2 linked regions of the Psychrobacter arcticus 273-4 genome follow. The protein of the gene in region 2 interacts with the protein of the main gene of each other region in a pairwise test. Links are inferred from orthologs where the notes say so. Each region holds a gene or a part of one and is shown on either strand. Other genes may lie near its edges.

Region 1 (6,882 bases), 1.2 Mb from region 2 along the record:
ATAGAGTTCATTATTATGAGTCGTTCCTCTAAATATAGTTTAAGTGATTTATCTGAATATAAAGGCCCTAAAGGCTTTATGTTCGTCACTACAGGACAAAAAACAGAAAAAGTAGCCCAAAATATAGGGAAAGATAAGTTTGACAAAGCCTCTGATAACTATTTAGAGCTTGGTTGCGAAGATTTGGATTTCAAAGCAATTAGCTTAGACGTTTTACAGAGTTTGACCGAGGTCGATAGGAATGCACACCTCGAAAGTCAAAAAGTTATAGTTTTTTTAATTGAAAATGAAGCTTCCTTTGATGCTTTGTTTGCCATTCACGATGAAATAGCTTCTATTCAAGCATTAACTTGTGCAATCGTACCTTCAACTATAGATGAAATAAGTGGCTTCAAAACTGAACCAAAAAATATTTTAAAAAGTAAGATTAATACATTGTCACTTATTCCTACTTTTTCTGTACCTTTTATGACATCACAAGCCAAAAATGATTTTTTAAACGACATGCACAGTGAGAGCTATAATTTTTATTATTCCTTTGTAGATTCAGTCATAACGACAGTTTGTACCGTTTATAGGCAGGATGACTCTATGATAGGGTATGACTTTAATGATTGGAAACAAGTATTTAGTAGTAACAGATTACTAAATATACTTCCTAATATGTATGCAAGCGACAAAAATAAGAATAATTTCAAGAGTGATTATTTAGAAGGATTAAGTAAAGTTGGAATTCATCCGACTGATATTAAAGATATAATTTGTGTAATGAGTGCTAGTAGTTCTCTTAGCTTAGAACAAACACTTAAAGTAACCGAAACTATAGGGGATAGTTACGCTATTTTTTGCACTACAACTATGAAGCTTACTCAAGATTCAGCTATATTTGAAGACTCAAGCATGACAAGTGTTAATGTCATAGTGAGTAGGCAATTTAAAGGCAGGTAGTAGCGAAAATCGGGAATGGCTACATCCCATTTGTCTTCAGAAAGTCATAGATTTTTTCTTGCGTCGGGGCAAAGCAGTGATTTTCTTTATTCCTTCTCGCAAACAAAAAAAAGGCCACTCCCTAAAGAGTAGCCTTTCATCAACAATTCACTAATTTTTATTAGCTCACTTCTTTCATCGCTTGCTTAAGCATCGGCTTCAAGAACTCACCAGTATACGAGCCTTTGACTTCTGCCACTTCCTCAGGCGTACCTTCCGCGATAATCAGTCCACCACCTTTACCACCTTCAGGACCCAAATCAATCACCCAATCCGCAGTTTTAATTACGTCAAGATTGTGCTCAATGACCACGATGGTATTCCCTTTATCGCGTAGCGCATGCAGGATATGGAGTAGCTTATCGATATCATGGAAATGCAAACCAGTAGTTGGCTCATCCAAGATATACAGCGTCTGTCCGGTATCACGCTTCGCCAGCTCACGTGCTAATTTAACCCGCTGCGCTTCACCACCTGATAACGTCGGTGCAGACTGACCCAAGCGGATATAGCTTAAACCGACATCCATTAATGCTTGCAAACGACGGTAAATCGCTGGAATGGCAGAGAAAAACTCAGTGGCATCTTCAACGGTCATATCTAGGACGTCGGCGATGTTTTTACCTTTATAGTGAATCTCTAAAGTCTCGCGATTATAGCGCTTGCCTTCACAAGTATCACACGGCACATACATGTCGGGCAAAAAGTGCATCTCGACCTTGATAAGACCATCACCTTGACACATCTCGCAGCGTCCGCCTTTGACGTTGAAGCTAAAGCGACCAGCTTTATAACCACGAGCACGCGCTTCTTGCGTTTGTGCAAACATTTCACGAACAGGCGTAAACACGCCAGTATACGTCGCTGGATTTGAGCGCGGCGTACGACCAATGGGGCTTTGATCGATATCGACCATTTTGTCCAAATGCTCAAGACCGCTGATGCTGTCATGCTTATCCGCGATGAGCGTTGAGGCATTATTTAACTGCGTCGCTGCCAATGGCATTAAGGTACGGTTAATCAAGGTTGATTTACCTGAACCCGATACCCCAGTAATACAAGTCATTATGCCTATTGGCAAGGTCAAGTCAACGTCGTGTAAGTTGTTGCCTGATGCGCCTTTGAGCTCAATAGTCATCGGAACTTGTTTGGGCTTAGCTTTACCTTTGACTTCCATATCGATAGTTTTGGCTTTATGACGAATGGCTGGAATCTCGATTTTCCTCTTACCAGACATATATTGTCCAGTCAGCGATTCTTTATTCGCCATGATGTCATCGACTGTGCCTTGGGCAATAATGTGACCGCCATGTATGCCGGCGCCGACACCGATATCGATGACATGATCCGCTTGGCGAATGGCATCTTCATCGTGCTCAACGACCAGTACGGTATTACCCAAATCACGCAAGCGCGTTAAGGTTTTTAGCAAGCGATCATTATCGCGCTGATGTAGACCGATGGATGGCTCATCGAGTACATACATCACACCCATCAGACCTGCACCAATTTGGCTGGCAAGACGAATACGTTGCGCTTCACCGCCTGATAGCGTTTCAGCAGAGCGCGCAAGCGACAGGTAATCAAGTCCGACACTGACGAGGAAGTTTAGACGCTCATTAATCTCTTTAAAGATTTTTTCTGCAACTTCGCCTTTATGACCACCAATTTTTATTGTTTTATAATATTCAGCGGCATCACCGATAGATAGTTTGACAATTTCAGCAATCGTTTGATCGTCAACGCGGACATTGCGTGAGATCTCATTCAAACGTGCACCATCGCAGACGTTACAAGTAGTATCAGCCAAGTATTTAGCTAACTCGTCACGGACTAGGTTGCTTTGGGTTTTGGCATAACGGCGCTCTAAATAAGGCAGTACACCTTCAAATGGTACGGTTGTATTGGTTTTTCGACCGCGCTCATCAGTAAAGTTAAAGGTGAGCTTTTCTTTACCAGAACCCTGCATGATGATATCTTGCTGCGCTTTTGGCAGCTCTTGCCACGGTGCATCCATATCGATTTTAAAATGATTGCAGACGGTAGAGAGCAGACCAAAGTAATAGGCATGACGCTTATCCCAACCATTAATCGCACCTTGATTGAGCGATTTTTCATGATGGGTGATCAGCTTTTCAGCAGAAAAATACTGACGTTTACCGAGACCATCACAACTTGGGCAAGCACCGTACGGGTTGTTAAAACTGAACATGCGCGGCTCAAGCTCAGACACTGCGCGATCACAAACAGGACAAGAGTGCTTGGCTGACATCACTTGGTTTTCATCACCGCCTTCTTTTGGGTTGCCATCCATAAAATGTAGCGTGACCAGCCCTTGACCCAAGCGCAGTGCTGTCTCCAAGCTTTCAGCGACACGATTACCCAAGTCATCACGGACTTTAAAGCGATCAACCACGACTTCAATGGTATGTTTTTTCTTCTTATCGAGTGTCGGTAGCTCGTCGGTATCGTAGACATCACCATCGACGCGCACGCGTACAAAGCCTTGACCAATCAACTGCTCAAGTAAGACGGTATGCTCGCCTTTACGTTCACGAATCACGGGCGCAAGAATCATAATCTTCGTATCATCGGGCAACGCCATGACTTGATCGACCATTTCAGTCACCGACTGTGCGACCATTGGCTCGCCATGCTCTGGGCAATAAGGCGTGCCGATACGCGCATAGAGCAGGCGCAAGTAGTCATAAATCTCGGTAATCGTACCGACCGTTGAGCGTGGGTTATGGTTGGTCGATTTTTGCTCGATAGCAATCGCTGGTGATAAGCCCTCGATACTATCGACGTCCGGCTTCTCCATCTGCGAGAGGAACTGACGCGCATACGCCGATAAGCTCTCGACATAACGACGTTGGCCTTCAGCATAAAGGGTATCGAATGCCAATGACGATTTACCAGAACCTGATAAACCAGTAATGACCACGAATTTATCTCGTGGAATGTCTAAATCGATATTTTTTAGATTATGAGTGCGTGCGCCGCGAACCTTAATATACTCGTGTGCCATCGGTTGAGGGTTTCCTATTTGCTAAATGGTATTTTAAAAGGTATGTAAAATTTAAAAGGGTCAATCAATATGAGTCAAATGATTCATCGAAAGCGTGGATAATTTTAAAAATGCTATAGTCGATTCCAAATAAAGTAGATACATCATGTTTTGACGCGGCACTGGTATAAATTTTTCTGGCGTGCTGTGCCTGCGCAGACAGAGGCTGCAAAAAATTCATTCCAGTCCCGCTGTATCGTTTTTATACTGGGCTTACTATATTCAAATTACTATGGCTTTATAAAAAATGTGCATTTTTCACAAAGCCATAGTAATGGTTGTCTATCTTAGATCATGCCTTTAATAGTTGAAATGGATAAAGGTAATCTAAATAAAGGTTAACTAATATGAGTGGTTTGTTATAAATTTAGCCGAACAACGTCGTTTTACAAAAAGATTTATCATAAAATTTTTTTAGATAACCATGTTCAGATAACTCAGATAACCATGTTCTCAACGTCTTACTTTATTGTCATGATAGCCACATTATTCAAGGTGTAATGACCTATGAGATGCACTTGGTAACAAAATTATCGCGTAAAATTAATGGCTTAAGTCAGTGTCCGCTATGATGCTGGAGTAGGAAGGCAAAAGTCTCGGCAAGCAAACGGCGAATGTCTTATACTAGTGAGCTTAATTTGTAGGCTAAAGCCTTGATACAGTCGTAATAATACAAGCAGAGCTGCAGCAGTGATAAACCAGCAATGATGAACCAGTGAGGCAAGTATGAATAGCGTAGAAAAACGGGCAATCCTCGGGGTCGGTGGTATTTTTGCCTTGCGGATGATTGGTTTGTTTATGATTGTGCCAGTATTTTCTGTGTATGGTGATAATTATGCACATGCGACGCCGTTTCTGATCGGTTTGGCAGTCGGTATTTATGGGCTAGGGCAGGCGATATTTCAGATCCCGATGAGCCTTGCCGCTGATAAGTTTCCACGTAAACCGATTATATTTTTAGGTCTGATATTATTTGCGCTTGGTGGTATTATCGCCGCCAATGCGACGGATATTTACGAGGTCATTATTGGTCGTGCGCTGGCAGGTAGTGGTGCGGTCTCTGCGGTCTTGATGGCGCTACTAGCGGATGTGACTCGTGAAGAGATGCGCACCAAAGCGATGGCGACGATGGGTTTGACCATTGCGACCTCCATCATGCTCGCGTTTGCCTTTGGTCCCTTATTAGTCGGCTCACTTGGTATTTCTGGGCTGTTTTGGTTGACCGCAGGCTTTGCTGTTTTGGCGATGTTATTACTACTGTTCGTGCCGACACCACTACGGGTACTTAAGCATAACTTAGACAATAAATCGATTGGTCAACAGTTAGCGACAGTCTTAAAAATCGGTGATTTAAACCGATTGCATATTGGTATTTTTGCCCTGCATTTAACCATGACGGCGATATTTGTTATTTTGCCGCATCAGCTCAATGAAGTACTAGGATTGTCGGTACGTCAGCAAGGGTTGGTTTATTTGCCTTTACTGTTCATCGGTTTTGCTGTCGCGATACCTTTTATTATTATCGCCGAAAAGAAACGTAAAATGCGCCAAGTATTTTTGGGCGCGATTGCACTGATGACGGTTGCCTTAGCGTTATTGGCGCTCGGTGGTCAGGTTGGCGTCGGTATTATATTAGGCTTGTTGCTCTACTTTATGGGCTTTAATTTACTTGAAGCAACCATTCCTTCATGGATATCTAAGCGCGCGCCAGTCGCCAATAAAGCCACTGCGATGGGGCTGAATTCATCCAGTCAGTTCTTTGGTGCTTTTGTTGGTGGTGCGATGGGCGGACTATTATTAAGTCAGCCTAATTTGTTGGCATGGGGCATCTTGGCAATTATAATGGCGGCCTCTTTATTGCTGATTATTCCTATTGCCGATCCACCATATTTATCGAGCACGACTGTGACGATACCTAAGAATATCGATATTCAGGACTGGTCACGGCAAATGCTGGCAGTAGATGGTGTTGATGAGCTTGTCGTCATGGCAAAAGAACAAGTGGCTTATTTAAAATTGGACAAGACACAGCTTACAGATACTTCGCGACAGGAGCTGTCGCATTTGGCGCAAAGCCCTCTAGATATTTAACAGAAAAATGGTTAAAGTAAAAGTATATTACTGCTAAGATTAATGCTTTATATTAAAGATTCGATTTAAAGATTGTAATAAAATTATTCATAAATAAAAGGACGATATCATGCGCGGTGTTAATAAAGTTATCATCATCGGTAACCTCGGTGCAGACCCTGAGGCACGTCAATTCAATAACGGCGGTAGCGTGACCAATATCTCGGTTGCGACATCAGAGCAGTGGACAGACAAGCAAAGCGGTGAAAAAAGAGAAGCAACAGAATGGCATCGTATTTCATTGTTCAATCGCTTGGGTGAAATCGCCGCGCAGTATCTTCGTAAAGGCAGTAAAGTCTATATTGAAGGCAGCTTGCGCACCCGTAAATATCAAGATCCCAATGGACAAGACCGTTATATTACTGAAATTCGTGCTGAACAAATGCAGATGCTAGATGGTGCGACAGGTGGTAGTGGCGATGGCAGTGGCTTTGCTAGCAATAACCAACAAGGTGGCTATGGCAATCAGGGTGGCGGATTTAGTAACCAAGGTGGCCAGAACGACTATGGTCAGCAAGGAGGCAATCAGCCAGCTCATCAAGGTGGTTATAACCAAGGTGGCGGTGCAGCTCAAGGTGGCCATCAAAACATCTTTAATAATCAAAAAGCGCCTGCGCAGCAAAAACCGTTCGATCAGCCAACTCAAGCACCGGCACAGTCGAAACCGACTGCCATGCTAGATGGTCCTGTAGACGATG
Region 2 (8,279 bases):
TAATAGATTCTCGATCGTATTTTTCTAATATCGCCTGTGTGACACTAGGATCAACATCATCGTCATCGTCAACATCAGTATCTACATGAAGGTCCGGATGCTTCGACAAATTGGCATCTTCGCTAGACATGGTGGATGCGCTATTGTGATCCGTCACTTGAGAGTTCATGGCACAAGTCCTTATTAAATCTATCCATTATATTATACGCTTTGGGCGTAATCGTTACCTCTGAGTAATCTGGCACCCATTGATGAATCAAAATCCGATAGGCAGCATAATCAATTTCACCTTTAGTTAGCCGGGATACCACCCAGTCCAGATGAGGGAGTCTTTCATTGATTTGATAACCTACATAGCCAGGTTTTTGTACTGAAGCAAGCGCTTCAGTTGATGGGGTGCCCGCACCGAAAGCTTGAAAATAGGTGGTGGTCAGCAGTAACCCATCGCTTTCGCGAAGATACTGCTCCTCCCACCATTGTTTTTCTACAGAATGTATCCATCGCAGTTGGAAGTTGGGTTCGATGAAATAACAGACCACTTTATCAGATTCATCAGTATCCTCAACGCCATCAACTCGCACTTCGATTACAGACTGGCGTGTAGACACGGCCCATAGCGTAAAAAAAACTAGCGCAACAATAAGTGTTGCGCCAGTTAATAACCATAGCCATGAGCGCTTATTTAGCTGCTTGCTCATCATAGTATTTTTTGGCTCCTGGATGAATAGGCGCTACCATACCTTGCTGCGCCGTCTCTAAACTGATATCAGCGGCCGCTTGGTGGGCATTTTTCAAACCTTCTAAATTATCAAATAAAGCTTTGGTCAGTTTATAAACGTCATCCTCAGACATATCAGAACGCACTAATAAGGCGTTCATGACAGCTGTTGTTGGAATAGCAGCATCATTACCATAGGTACCGGCAGGAATCTCAAAAGTCTTAAAGTAAGGTTTGGTCTCAATAATTTTTTTAAGCTTATCTTGATTGATGGTGACCAACTGCAACTTAATGCCTTGCTCTAGCTCTAATAATGAAGAGTTTGGTAAGCCACTACTAAAAAATGCCGCCTCAATTTTGCCAGCTTTCATCGCATCTGCAGCATCAGCAAAGCCTAAATAATCCACCTCGACATCATCATAAGTCAAGCCAAACCCTTCTAGTAATGTCCGAGCATTCACTTCTGTGCCAGATCCTTGATCGCCAACAGCAATACGCTTGCCTTTTAAGTCTTCAATATTTTTGATTCCAGAATCTTGAGTGGCAACCAACTGAATTACGTTAGGATACAATACGGCAATTTGTTGAATATTAGTGATTGGCGCATCAAAGTTATTTTTACCTTCAACCGCATCAGTGACCACATCACTAAGGGCCAATACCATATCAACTTTACCTTGTGTCAACAGATTGACGTTTTCTACTGAGGCGCCTGTCGTTTGAGTCTTTGAGTTGACGCCAAAGGTTTTGGCATAAATCTCTGCCAAAGACGTCCCGATAATATTATAAGGACCTGACGCGCCGCCTGTAGCGATAGTAACAAATTTGGTTTCAAGCTTGTCATTTGCTGTGGCAGCGGTGTCAGTAACAGCGCCATCGGCAGCCGTACTGTCAGTAGCTGCGCTATCAGTAGCCGCTTTGTCTGAACAGGCAACCAGCATCATACTAGCTGCTATCATTGCCGCAAGTAAAGGCGTTTTATAAATGGACTTCATTATTTTCTTCCTTGATAAAATAAAGCAAATGGACTTATAAAAGTATGACTCGAATATGATAGCGCTATCCATATTCGTCATACTAGCAACGTGCTATTTTAGATGGCTTTTTAATCACTCTGTTGTAACGAGCTCGCCATAAAAAATAGTCTATCTAATTAAAACATGAGAAGCTTTATATTGCTATATTGTTTTTCTCGCTAGCCCTTATCCTGACTATAAATCGAGATTTATTCAGAATTGAGAACTACTATTTACTAAATACCACCTTCTTGTTTCGCTAAGCGATACTAAGTTTCATATTGTAAGTTATTTAAACAAACTTTAACCGCCTTGTAAACCTTTATATCTATAAGGACATACCCCTACTGGAATATTTACAACTCTTTTCACCATGACATAATTTGATATAAGAACAGTTGTTAAGAGATATTCTAATAGCACGTTCATATTTCCTTTGTCATCAATATTGAGTTCTAGTAAGATGACTTTTTAACTGTCTTGATGTATATAGTTGAAATACTTTAAAGTCGCTACAGTATTGCTGGTGTAAATTTTTTGCAGCCTCTGTCTGCGTAGGCACAGCAAGCAAGAAAAATTTGCACCAGCAATACGTGTTGTATCGATATTACTTTGCACCGACTATATAGATAGCAAAAAGTAGATTGTAGATTTTGGCACCTCTGCTCAGCACGATATAAAATTTTAAATATGTCTCCTCATAACACCGATCAACCTGAAAGGAAATCTGATGAAGAAATTATTTGCATCAACAGCATTACTAGCAACATTTGCGTTAGCGGGCTGTGCCACAACGGGCGGCAATACCAATGCAGGAACAGCAATGGGTACTGCAAACGAGATCGGTATGAACGTTTTTAAAGCGGCTATCGACAATCAATGTCGCAGTCAGATCGAACAGCAAAACGCGTGGCGTATTGCCAGTGTTGCTATGACTGAAGCGCAAGAAGAAGCGGTAAAAGGCAGGGTTTGCGGCTGCGTCAGCGAACAAGCACCACAGCAAGTCACTTTTATTGAATTGGGCAATGCAGCCATAGACCCACAATATCGCGTGCAATTGGTGGCTAGAGTCGTCGCGAAATCATTGCAGAGTTGTTATTCGAGTATCGTTAAATAAGCAGTTTATTAGGGCGTATTGAACATTTATAATTTCAACCATAGATAAGCACAAGCGAGTGCCAGTCCATATATAGTTGAAATACTTTAAAGTGGCTACCGTATTGCTGGTGTAAATTTTTTGCAGCCTCTGTCTGCGTAGGCACAGCAAGCAAGAAAAATTTGCACCAGTAGTACGTGTTGTATCGATATTACTTTTCACCGACTATGGTTGTTGGTGGACTTAAAGATGACTGCTTCGCTATTTTTTTTACCATCAATTTATCCACAATGTTCAACACGCCCTACTTTTTTTACATTCTAAACTTTACTTTCTAAATCAAATGCGCCTTTAACTCAAGCACCTTATCACGTGTTTTTGCCGCATCTTCAAACTTCAAGTCACGCGACATCTGCTTCATGAGCTTCTCAAGGCGATTAATTTCTTTGGCGAGCAAATCAGGACTGCGTAAGATACTGATATCAACATCAGGTAGATTGCTTTTGACCGGAATCGCTTGATTATCATTGGCATCAAGGTCATCGCCCGTATCGATTTTATCCGTGATACTACGGCGAGCACCTGTTGGCGTAATGTTATGCTCAAGGTTAAATGCCACTTGTTTTTCGCGGCGACGATCCGTCTCATCAATCGCTTTTTGCATACTATTGGTAATACGATCGGCATAAAGAATCGCTTTACCATTAATATGACGGGCAGCACGACCAATAGTCTGAATCAAGGCACGCTCAGAGCGCAAAAAGCCCTCTTTATCTGCATCAAATATCGCGACCAATGACACCTCAGGCATATCAAGACCTTCACGTAGCAAGTTAATGCCGACCAGCACATCATGTACACCAGTACGCAATTCATGAATAATCTGCATGCGCTCAAGGGTATCAATATCCGAATGTAAATAGGCGACTTTGACATCATATTCTTTCAGATAACTGGTCAAATCCTCTGACATTCGCTTAGTCAAAGTCGTAATCAGTACGCGCTCATCTTTTTCACGGCGTTTGGTAATCTCAGACAACACATCATCGACTTGCGTCAATACGGGACGAATCTCAATCTCAGGGTCAATCAAACCAGTCGGACGCACCACTTGCTCGACCACTTGCTCGCTATGCTCAAGCTCATACAACGCAGGCGTAGCGCTGACATAAATGGTCTTGGGCTTAATACGCTCCCACTCTTCAAACTTCATCGGACGGTTATTCATCGCACTCGGTAGACGAAAGCCGTAATTGACGAGATTTTCTTTACGTGATCTATCGCCTTTATACATCGCGCCAATTTGCGATACCGTCACGTGCGATTCATCAATGAATAGCAGCGCATCTTCTGGAATGTAATCAAACAACGTCGGCGGCGCTTCACCTGACGGGCGACCAGACAGATGCTGTGAGTAGTTCTCAATACCGTTACAGTAGCCGAGCTGCTGAATCATCTCAAGGTCATACTGGGTACGCTCTTTGAGACGTTGTGCTTCAATCAGTTTATTATTTTCACGAAAATACTCTAACCGCGGCTCAAGCTCGGCGCGGATGGTATGACTGGCAGCTTCCAGTTTATTACGCGGTGTCACATAATGTGATTTTGGATAGATGGTAATGCGCGGTACAGTACGCACCGTTTTGCCCGTTAAAGGGTCAAACCAAGTAATTTTTTCCACTTCGTTATCAAACAAATGTACACGCACAGCCAGCTGCTCGGACTCAGCAGGATAGATATCTAGTAGCTCACCGCGCAGACGATAAGTACCACGCCCAAAGTCCAGCTCGTTACGCGTATATTGCATCTCAACCAGACGCTTAATCGTCGCGGTGCGGTCTATTTTGTCACCGACGACGACGTGGAGCAGCATTTTCAGATAACTTTCTGGATCACCCAAACCATAAATGCATGATACCGATGCGACGATAATTGCATCACGACGCTCAAGTAGTGCACGTGTGGCTGACAGACGCATCTGGTCAATATGATCATTAATGGCGCTGTCTTTTTCGATAAAGGTATCGCTCGCTGCGACATATGCTTCCGGCTGATAATAGTCATAATAACTAACGAAATATTCAACTGCATTATTAGGGAAAAACGATTTAAATTCACCATATAACTGGGCGGCAAGCGTCTTATTATGCGCCATGATAATGGTTGGGCGTTGAGTCTCAGAGATGACCTTTGCCATGGTATACGTCTTACCAGAACCCGTCACGCCCAGTAATAACTGCTCATCCATACCAGAATTGATACCGTTAACCAGCTTTTTGATCGCTTGCGGCTGATCCCCCGCAGGCTCAAATTCGGTAACCATCTCAAAGGCACGACTTGATATTTGCGTACCAGACGCATTAACACCACTAATTTCAGCTTCGCCTTGTAGCTGAGTGGCCAATTGGTTTAACTGACGCGATGAGCGCGGTTCAGGCATTCGCATAATGGCTGTCTTCCTGATTTTTTATAAGAGGTTAGGTTTATAACAATATGGGGTTAAACCTTTATTTTTAAAGGTCATTTATTGCGCTAAACGCCCACAAATGGATGCAAAAACACTCAATAAACAGCATAAAAACTCAGGTATAGTTCAATGACAATTAATCAAGGAAAGAGTTATGAAAGGTCACTGTCTGTGCGGTTAGGTGTTGTCTGAAGCATTAAACGGGTTTTGAGCGCGAGAGCGACCAACGCCACTCGTATCAGCGTGCGGCGTTGGCTCATGTGTTTGAGTCGGTTTTGACGGTTTTATATAATCGAGTTACTCTAGAGTAGATACAACGCTGCTCGAATGAATATCTCTTAAAATGACTCGATCATCGCTCTTTCAAAATAGTTTTTTTAAACCGCTTAACTTTGTGTTTTTGTAGCGGTGACTCTTGCATTCCCTTGTTTATCTGCCAGCTTGGCGATATCACAGTTGATGCGCTGCGATCCTTCCATACGCCTCTTTTTACGCTCCAAGCCTGCGTCAAATCGGCATTGCTGCATGGCATCTGTAATCTCAAGCTCAGGTGCCGGTGTTGGCTTACCTTTATCATCAATCGCGACCATCGTAAAATAGCAGCTGTTGGTATGGCGAACTTTACGCGCACGGACGTCCTCTGCCTCAACCCGAATACCAACCTCCATTGAGGTTTTGCCAACATAATTAATACTAGCTGCAAACGTCACCAACTCGCCAACATAAATAGGCTCACGAAACATCACTTGATCGACCGACAGTGTCACCACATAACTACCGCTATATCGACTGGCACAAGCATAAGCAACTTGGTCCAGCATCTTGAGCAAATCTCCACCATGGACGTTACCAATAAAATTGGCCATATCAGGTGTCATCAGCACTGACATATATAGCTCATGGTTTAACGGGACTCTTTTAGCAGTAGAGCTGGTGTTATATTGCGACATAATATTCCTTAACGGGGGGGGGAGGTGAAAACCTATTATTAAGTGTTATTTATACAGCAGCAATTGCGACAGCGCAAATATAGTCTATTCACGTTAAGTAATAGACTATATTTGCCAATGAAAACGATAAGCAAGCCAAGCCACGATAGTACTCACGGAACCCGTTAAGATACCGCCCCAAGCAAAATCAACCAAAGCGGTTTCCAGAGTAAAGCCTTGGTATAATGCTAAGCTGGTAAAATCATAAGTGCCGTAAGCCATCAGCCCTATTAAAGCACCCAGTAAGAAAATATGGTGAAGTGGCGCATTTGATCTAATTTGTGGATAGAGAATAATAATGCACAGTACCAGCAGATAAAACAGATAAAACACACCAGCGGCAATGATATTTGGCTCATCGGCAAGCAAATGTCCAATACGCTTTTCATAAAATAGACCCGTCATAGTCTTAAGCCAAATGGCATCAATACCCAAAAATATAACAAGGGAGGCAAGATAGATATAAATATAACCCATAGTAATATCCTTTTATAATAAGGACTAAAAATTTAGCCTATGAATGCCATGCATCAATATTGTTTGGCTTTACTGCGGTGACTTGCACTACTCCAATCGTACGCTCCAAAAACCCCCCTTCGCAGTAACAGAAGTAAAACTCCCATAAGCGAATAAACGCCTCATCATAACCGAGTGCTTTTACCTCTTCACGCTGCGACATAAATGCTCGGCGCCAATCTCGCAGCGTAAAAGCGTAGTCAAAACCATAATCATGCAACTGCTTGATGACCATATCAGTCTGTTCGGTAAATTGCGTATTTAGCTCTTGATTGGACAGCAAACATCCACCGGGGAAAATATGCGTCTGAATAAAATCAACAGATTTTATATAGGTCTGATAATTTTGATCATTAAAGGTAATGGCTTGAAGCACCATTAAGCCGGTTGGCTTCAGCAGGCTATTACATTTGGCAAAAAACGTCGGCAAATACTCGTGTCCGACCGCCTCAATCATCTCAATACTGACCAATTTGTCATACTGTCCTGCCAGCGTGCGATAGTCTTGCTTCAGCAGGGTTATTTTATCCGACAGTCCGGCCAATTCGACACGGCGCTGAGCCTCTTCGTATTGTGCGTCTGAGATAGTCGTCGTTGTTATTTGACAACCATAATGCTGTGCCGCATAAATGGCAAAACCGCCCCAACCAGTCCCGATTTCTATCACATGATCTTCAGCCGTGAGTTGTAGACGCTCACAAATCAATGCCAGTTTGTGCTGCTGCGCCTCCGCTAAGCTCGTCTCTGGATTTTTATATACCGCCGACGAATACATCATCGTATCATCTAAAAAACACTGGTACATGGCATTACCCAAGTCGTAATGCGCTAAAATATTGGACTTTGAACCCGATTTGTCATTGCTGCGCAGCTTATGATTTGCCCGCTCAAACGTTTTACTAATACCTGCAAAACGGCTTTCTAATTGATTAAGCACTGCCAAATTACGCGCCGCCAGTCGAATCAAACCCGTCAAATCATCCGTATCCCATTCGCCATTGATATAGCTGTCCGCTAGCGCAATAGAGCCGCCAAATAATAACTGACGATAGACGCGGCTATCATGAATGGTCAGCGTCACATCTAAGGGGTGACGACCGATGGCTGAGCTACTTATGTTATCAGAAGAGGTTTTGCCAAAACGATGTGGCTTAGACGCTGGTCCAGCAAAGTCTTCAATGATAGTAATACTGCCAAATTGAATATGCGTCAAAGCACGGAATATGGCTTTTTTTGCCAGATAATTCACGCTATTACTGACTGGCTGCAAAATAACACTGTCATTAACCGTTTGACTGATGCGAGCAGTGAATTTTTCTAGTTTTGATGTGGGTGCTTTGCTGGTTAGTCTTGCTGACATCATTTATTCATCCTTGTATAAGTATTCAATCGTAAGCGCTCTACCTTAAATCATTGAATCATTGAATCATTGGCATAATTAGTTAATGTTCACTATTATTACCATTGTGCTGCTGGC

The links. The genes of interacting proteins can lie anywhere in the genome.
Region 1: the proteins of uvrB (region 2) and uvrA interact in binary tests that used the Escherichia coli proteins (3 or more experiments, as listed by UniProt). The link is inferred for Psychrobacter arcticus 273-4 from one-to-one orthologs.

What each region holds. Positions count from the first base shown.
Region 1 is NC_007204.1:2,082,798-2,089,679, reverse strand. What follows is about bases 909-4,334. They hold uvrA (excinuclease ABC subunit UvrA), read right to left. Parts: upstream 4,016-4,334; coding sequence 1,109-4,015; downstream 909-1,108. Other genes in these bases: PSYC_RS08740 (hypothetical protein), read left to right, coding at 909-948. In the rest of the region: more of PSYC_RS08740, read left to right, coding at 16-908; PSYC_RS08730 (MFS transporter), read left to right, coding at 4,781-6,145; ssb (single-stranded DNA-binding protein), read left to right, coding at 6,255-6,882. UniProt on the Escherichia coli protein: The UvrABC repair system catalyzes the recognition and processing of DNA lesions. UvrA is an ATPase and a DNA-binding protein. A damage recognition complex composed of 2 UvrA and 2 UvrB subunits scans DNA for abnormalities.
Region 2 is NC_007204.1:884,457-892,735, reverse strand. The notes cover bases 2,721-5,663. They hold uvrB (excinuclease ABC subunit UvrB), read right to left. Parts: upstream 5,277-5,663; coding sequence 3,165-5,276; downstream 2,721-3,164. Other genes in these bases: PSYC_RS03895 (hypothetical protein), read left to right, coding at 2,721-2,851. In the rest of the region: PSYC_RS03910 (TRAP transporter permease), read right to left, coding at 1-169; PSYC_RS03905 (DUF1850 domain-containing protein), read right to left, coding at 141-701; PSYC_RS03900 (TAXI family TRAP transporter solute-binding subunit), read right to left, coding at 679-1,713; more of PSYC_RS03895, read left to right, coding at 2,465-2,720; PSYC_RS03885 (acyl-CoA thioesterase), read right to left, coding at 5,684-6,247; PSYC_RS03880 (DUF2177 family protein), read right to left, coding at 6,353-6,763; PSYC_RS03875 (SAM-dependent methyltransferase), read right to left, coding at 6,801-8,165; PSYC_RS03870 (DUF1365 domain-containing protein), read right to left, coding at 8,245-8,279. UniProt on the Escherichia coli protein: The UvrABC repair system catalyzes the recognition and processing of DNA lesions. A damage recognition complex composed of 2 UvrA and 2 UvrB subunits scans DNA for abnormalities.